Regions from separate parts of the Lysinibacillus sp. OF-1 genome, predicted to be linked through region 2. Evidence: riboswitches for the same ligand, from Rfam matches in the RefSeq annotation. Region 2 holds a riboswitch; the other holds the start of a gene.
What was found. A riboswitch is a leader RNA that binds a small molecule or an ion and turns the genes downstream of it on or off. The one in region 2 is predicted to bind cobalamin.
Positions count from the first base shown of each region.

Region 1: it holds a riboswitch for cobalamin, as region 2 does, so the genes downstream of both, mmgD (citrate synthase) here and NV349_RS02660 (ABC transporter substrate-binding protein) in region 2, are expected to answer to the same signal.

Region 1 is NZ_CP102798.1:2,290,652-2,294,079, forward strand. It holds gene NV349_RS11090 (DUF2089 domain-containing protein) at 1-261, shown strand, start outside; gene NV349_RS11095 (SHOCT-like domain-containing protein) at 275-661, shown strand; gene NV349_RS11100 (hypothetical protein) at 671-952, shown strand; gene NV349_RS11105 (NUDIX hydrolase) at 1,008-1,493, opposite strand; cobalamin riboswitch at 1,742-1,936, shown strand; gene mmgD (citrate synthase) at 2,130-3,251, shown strand; gene prpD (2-methylcitrate dehydratase) at 3,350-3,428, shown strand, end outside.
Region 2 is NZ_CP102798.1:560,205-563,632, forward strand. It holds gene NV349_RS02655 (acyl-CoA dehydrogenase family protein) at 1-1,262, shown strand, start outside; cobalamin riboswitch at 1,320-1,501, shown strand; gene NV349_RS02660 (ABC transporter substrate-binding protein) at 1,647-2,618, shown strand; gene NV349_RS02665 (FecCD family ABC transporter permease) at 2,615-3,428, shown strand, end outside.

The DNA of each region.
Region 1 (3,428 bases), 1.7 Mb from region 2:
TTGTCGAAGCTAGCATCCTTATCACAGGATCAGCTTCATTTTGTGGAAGTATTTTTAATATGTCGAGGGAATATTAAGGAAGTAGAAAAGGAACTGGGCATTTCGTACCCAACTGTGCGAGGCAAGCTAAATGACATTATCTCATCTCTTGGCTATGTCCAAAAGAAGAAAAATGAAGTAGACGAGAAAAAAATTGTAAGCATGTTGGAAAATGGCGAAATCACAACTGATGAGGCCATAAAGCTCTTAAAAGACGAATAGGGAGGAATGCTACATGAAAGAGGAAATTACTAAAGTGTTAACCATGATTCAAGAGGGGAAAATTGATGCTGAAAAAGGGTCAGAGCTGATTCAAGTGTTACAAGAGAAAGAGGAGTCAGGTAACAAATTTCTGGAAAAAACGAAGTATTTAGATAAAACGTTAAAGGTTCGTGTGGTGTCCACTGAAAATGATAATGTCACTGTGAATTTGCCTATAAAACTTGTCAAGGCTGTGTTAATGGCTGGACACAGTATCGCTGCGAGTATTCCGCAATCGGAAAAATACGTGAAAGATATCGATATCAATCTTCTTCTTGAAGCCATCGAAAATGAATTAGATGGACAAATTGTGGACATAAAATCGGCAAACGGAGATACCGTTTCAGTTTTCATTGAGTAGAGGCGACTTATGATGCATGTAAAAGTGAAAGCAAAAGACGTTCGCTTTACCGTTCCTGTTCCATATGCTGTGCTAACCATTGTTCTTTCCATTTTGACTTCAAAATGGATTCAGCAAAGTGTCAACAAATGGACAAAGGCATACTTCGACAGAAAAAAAATCGACTTTTCCTTTCCATTCATTGACAAAGAAATGCTCAAGCCTATTATCAAGGAACTACAAAATTATAAAGGGCTCGTGCTAGTAGATGTCAAGGCGCAAGACGGTACAGAGGTTAAGGTTAGACTGTAATAGCCTAATAGTTAAGATGAGAGCATGTTTTCATAAAAAGCATGCTCTTTGTTATTTAAAGAGAATTCTTTGCAAAAGAACTATCTAAATTCCACAATTTGTCCTCTAGATTGTCTAAGCGTGTTTTTGTTCTTTTCTCAAGATAATCTGGTAGCTCATTTTTACTGAAATAGGTAAGATTCAAACTCTCACCATCCCTCATCTCTAGTATACCACTGACATTTTTCGCACTATAAAGATGAATAACTGTATAGATTTCATCCCCATTTGGATATTGAAAATAATAATCTGGCCCTGAAAAAACACCAATCAAGTCCAATTCATTCGCTACCAGTCCTGTTTCTTCATGAAGTTCACGAGTAGCAGCTTCTTCTAGCGTTTCATTCAGTTCCATTGAGCCACCAGGTAATCCCCAATCCAACGTATCTGAACGATGTTGAAAGAGAATTTTCTTATCATCGTTGACTACAAGAATTGTCGCCCCGATACTGATAATCGGTCTACTACCGATGTGTTTCCTTAATTCTGAAATATAGCCCATATGTGCTCCTCCTCTATATTATAAAAAAACTATTCGCCTTTTTTATTATAAAGACCTCTATTTTACTTATAACCCTTGAAAATGGATTTATTGGTATAGATGAACAATCTTTTTTTGTACAAAATAATGCTCAAAAATGCAGAATAGTCAATCAAAAATGAAAAATAGCTTTTTATAATCAGTCTTTTCTGAATTTTACCTATATTGATTGTTTTGAAAACTCTATGTTAAGGTAAATAGACAAATTGAATATGCTAAATTTTGGTGGTTCAAATGGGGTTCATTCCATTTGATTAAAAGGGAAGTTGGTGAGAGTCCAACACTGTCCCGCAACTGTATTTAGGAGCTCGATAACAAGGCCACTGTTTTGTTTGTCAAAATGGGAAGGTGTTATTGAAGTGTTGATTATAAGTCAGGAGACCTGCCACAAAATAAGCATCAATTGACCTACGAGGATAGGGAGGTGTTAGCTACTGCATGATTTTTGTGAATTCCTGTAAATTCACTGTTATTTGGTCTGTCATGCTTTTGTAGATTAACAACTTCTAAAAAGGGGTAGAAGTTGTTTTTTTGTTGTTCTTTCGTGTTGGAATGGTAACGCTTACAAGAATAATTAAACAAAGGGGCTGTCATTGAATGGAGTTAACTTATTCACCAGGTCTTGATGGGGTCATTGCTGCTGAAACAAAATTATCTTTTTTAGACACTGTAGGAAGTCAAATTGTTATTCGAGGCTACGACTTGATTGAATTATCACAAAGATATTCGTATTTAGACATTGTCTACCTACTACTGCATGGCGAAATTCCTACTGCCGAGCAACAGGCTGACTTACAGGACAAATTAAAAGCACATTATCAGGTTCCACAAGAGATCTTCCAAATCTTCAAGCTCTTGCCTAATGAAACACATGCGATGGATGGACTGAGAACTGGAATTTCTGTTTTAGCAGGCTTTGATCAGCACATCAATGATCGTTCTACTGAAATGAACTTGACGCGAGCTTATAGACTTTTAGGCGGTATGCCTAACATCGTAGCCAATAGCTATCGTGTCTTAAACGGACAAGATGTTGTGGAGCCAGATAGTCAGCTTTCCTATAGCGCCAATTTTTATTACATGATTACTGGTAGAAAACCAACGGCGTTAGAAGAAGAAATTTTTGATCAGTCTCTCGTTTTATATAGTGAGCATGAGATGCCAAATTCGACGTTTACAGCTCGTGTTATTGCCTCTACACAATCTGATTTGTACGGTGCTTTAACTGGAGCTGTCGCATCATTGAAAGGAAATTTACATGGAGGGGCCAACGAGGCAGTCATGTACATGCTTCTAGAAGCCAAAACAGTAGCAGGCTTTGAAGCCTTGCTGAAAAATAAACTGCAAAATAAAGAAAAGATTATGGGCTTTGGTCACCGTGTTTATATGAAAAAGATGGACCCAAGAGCACAAATTATGAAAGAGGCTTTGCATAAATTATGTTTGGCACAAGGGGATGATCGCTTATATCACATGTGTGAAGCTGGTGAGAAGGTGATGGCACAAGAAAAGGGCTTGTACCCAAATTTAGATTATTATGCAGCACCAGTATACTACATGCTTGGCTTGCCAATTGAAATCTATACACCTATCTTTTTTGGCTCACGAACAATTGGCTTATGTGCTCACGTCATTGAGCAGCATGACAATAACCGATTATTTAGACCTCGTGTCCATTATATTGGCGAGCGTCATAACCTTGAAGAATTGTCGGTATAATCAAGTTTTAACAACTCGCCATAGAGCTGATGGGCATTCTGACCAATGCCTATCAGCATACTAGTATATCAAATTCATGCCTTGAAGGGAAGATATAGATGATTAAAACAAATGACATATCTAAGACAGATCAATTACTTACAGATATTGCGGATTATGTAGTCAATACAACTATTA
Region 2 (3,428 bases):
TGACTTTGACGATGGCTACGGCTTATCTATTAGATCATTATGCTGATGAGGATGTAAAGCAGCGTTTCTTGCCACATGTTTGTGCAACAGGAGAGACGGAGCTATACGAAGGGGCAACATTTTTAACAGAACGTCAAGGAGGGTCAGACGTTGGGGCAAATGTTGTGGAGGCCAGAAAAGTAGGCAATGAGTACCGTCTCTATGGAGAAAAATACTTCGCATCCAATGTAGGTATGTGTGGCGTAGCAATGGTGTTGGCACGTTTAGAAGGCGCACAAGCAGGCTCTAAAGGGTTAACGTTATTTGCAGTTCCATGGAATAATGAAGATGGTACGGCCAATCATCTTCGTATTCGTCGATTGAAAGATAAATTAGGCGTTCGAGCAGTCCCATCGGGCGAGGTAGAGTTTGATGGTGCCCTTGCTTATATTGTAGGGGAACAAAATAAAGGGATTTATTACATGCTAGAAGCACTAAATCTTTCGAGAATTTGTAATGCAGTCGCATCGATTGGTATTATGCGTCGAGGCTTTTTAGAGGCAAAGCATTATGTGACCAATCGATATGCATTTGGCAAGCCCTTAACACAATACCCAATGATCCAGGATACATTAGGGAAGTTTGCTGCTAAGCTGCATGTGGAAGTAGCGACAGTATTTGATCTTATTCAATTATACGATAAAGTGACAAGTGGGCAGGGAACACAACAAGATCTCATTATGAATCGTTTATATATTGCCATTATGAAAAAGGAAACGGCAGAGCAAGCCGTTCATTATGCTAGTGAAGCGATTGAATTACATGGTGGTAATGGCTATATTGAAGACTTTGTGACACCACGCTTACTAAGGGATGCACAAGTATTGACGGTATGGGAGGGAACGGCAAATATTTTGGCTTTAGAACTTATTCGTTTAGTGGATAAATTCCATGCACATGAACTGTTTGTCCGTGAAATGGAGACAAGGCTAGAGAAGCTAGCGGATAGTCCACTAGTGCAAATTGTGGAAGAGCAGTTGGTAAATCTTGCGGCTACATTACAAATTTTTAGCGCTTTAGATGAAGCAACTAAAACTTTTGAAGCAAAAGATATAGCGAAAAAGATGGCCCATCTTTATGAAAGTGTTGTAGCGGTGGAATGGGCACTAAAATTTGGCGGGAAGTACGAAAAGCTAGCGGATATCTATTTAGAGCAAACGTGGTCATTGCGACAAATAGGTGCACAAATGAAAACCGTACAATATTTTTCTGAAATTGTATAATTGCCAAGGAGTCGTCTGGAATGGAGGCGACTTCTTTTATTTTCATGTATAATGAAATCAACTGAATATTATAAAGGTTCTTTACTTAAGTAAAGTGAAAAGGGAAGTCGGTGTAATTCCGATGCGGTCCCGCCACTGTAAGTGTGAGTTTTTTCAAATAATGCCACTGAAGATTTCGGGAAGGCTTGAAAAACGCAATAAGCACGAGCCAGGAGACCTGCCTTTATAGTATAGACATGACAGCCTACGAGGATAGGGTGGTGGATTTTGTATCAGTTTTTTGGTGCGATTTTGACCCCTCATCATTCGAAGATGAGGGGTCTTATTTTGATGGAGAAAATATTTCTAACCAATTGACGCACGGATCAACAAAGGAGGATTCACATGAAGAAATTTTGGAAAATAGGATTATCAGCATTTTTAGCAGTAGGTTTGTTAGCAGCATGCGGGCAAGAAGCCAAAAATGACAAGCCAGTAGCTACGGAGCAGCAAACACAGCAAGAGACTCCACAGGTGGATGAAGCAACATTCCCAATGACCATAACAGATGCCATTGGCAAGGATGTTACACTTGAAGCACCGCCTGAAAAAATTGTTTCTCTTATTCCAAGTAACACAGAGATATTATTTGAACTTGGTTTAAATGATGAAATAGTTGGGGTGACAGACAATGATGATTATCCACCAGAAGTCGCTGAAAAGGATAAAGTTGGGGGCATGGAGTACAATATTGAAAAAATTATTGCCTTAAAGCCAGATATCGTGTTTTCGCATGAATCTAGCATGTCCCTTTCAGAAGCGGCGATTGAACAGCTTGAGTCAGCAGGTTTGAAAGTGTTTGTCGTAAAAAATGCACAAGACTTTAATGAAACTTACACAACGATTGAGCTACTTGGTCGTGCAACAGGGAAATTACCAGAGGCTGAAAAAATCATTGCTAATATGAAGGAAAAAGTGGAAGATGTCCTGACAAAAGTAAAGGATGTCGAACCCAAAAAAGTGCTAGTCGAAGCATCGGATGAACCTACTATTTATACGGCGGGTAATGGCACATTTATGAATGCTATGCTGGAGATGATTCATGCAGAAAACGTAGCGGCAGATGCGAAGGATTGGTATGAAATTAGTTCAGAACAAATTATTGCGAAAAACCCAGATGTCATCGTTGTGACATATCATTATGTACCAGATATTTTAACAAAAATACCACAACGTGCTGGTTTCGATACTGTTAATGCCGTGAAAAATAAGGCAATCGTTCAAGTAGATGAAAGCACAACAAGTCGTCAAGGTCCCCGTTTAGGAGAAGGTCTTGAAGAATTAGCAAAAGCTATTTATCCAGAGGTATTTAAGTGAAAAAAATAGCACTAGCCTATGTACTAACATGTACGCTTCTTGTCATTAGTATCTGGTGTGGCGTAGCAATAGGCTCAGTTCATATTCCGTTAGAAGTTTTATGGAATCAAGCAGTTGATGAAACGGCTGCTAATATCTTTTGGAAAATCCGTCTGCCACGCGTGTTGTTAGCGGGACTAGTGGGAGCTTCTTTGGCCATTGCTGGAGCAGCTTTCCAAGGGTTGTTAAAAAATCCATTGGCAGATCCATATACATTAGGCGTTTCATCAGGGGCATCTGTTGGTGCTGTTATTACGATTTTTTTTAGTATATCTATACCGGTCGTAGGCTTGTATGCCCTACCCACTTTTAGTATGATAGGCGCAATCATCACGATGGTAGTGGTCATGAGCTTTGCTAGAATGGTAGACCGTTCATTGAAGATGGAAACGTTAATTTTAACAGGTGTTATTTTTAGCTCATTTCTAGGTTCTCTCATTTCATTAATGATCGCTTTATCTGGAGAAGAGCTACGCCAAGTAATTGGCTGGTTACTAGGTTCTGTGTCAATGCGTGGATGGCCATATGTCCAAATGATCACGCCATTTGTTATTGTTGGTTCCATTATGCTTTGGACGCAAAGACGAGAGCTAAATGTTTTGTTATATGGTGAAGAGCGCGCGAAGCATTTAGGTGTCAATGTGAAACGTAGTAAGTATTTGATTTTAGCGGGTGGCTCCATGTTAACAGGAGCTGCTGTAGCGGTTTCTGGCACAATTGGCTTTGTAGGATTAGTTGTACCGCATATGACAAGGATGATTTGGGGTTCTG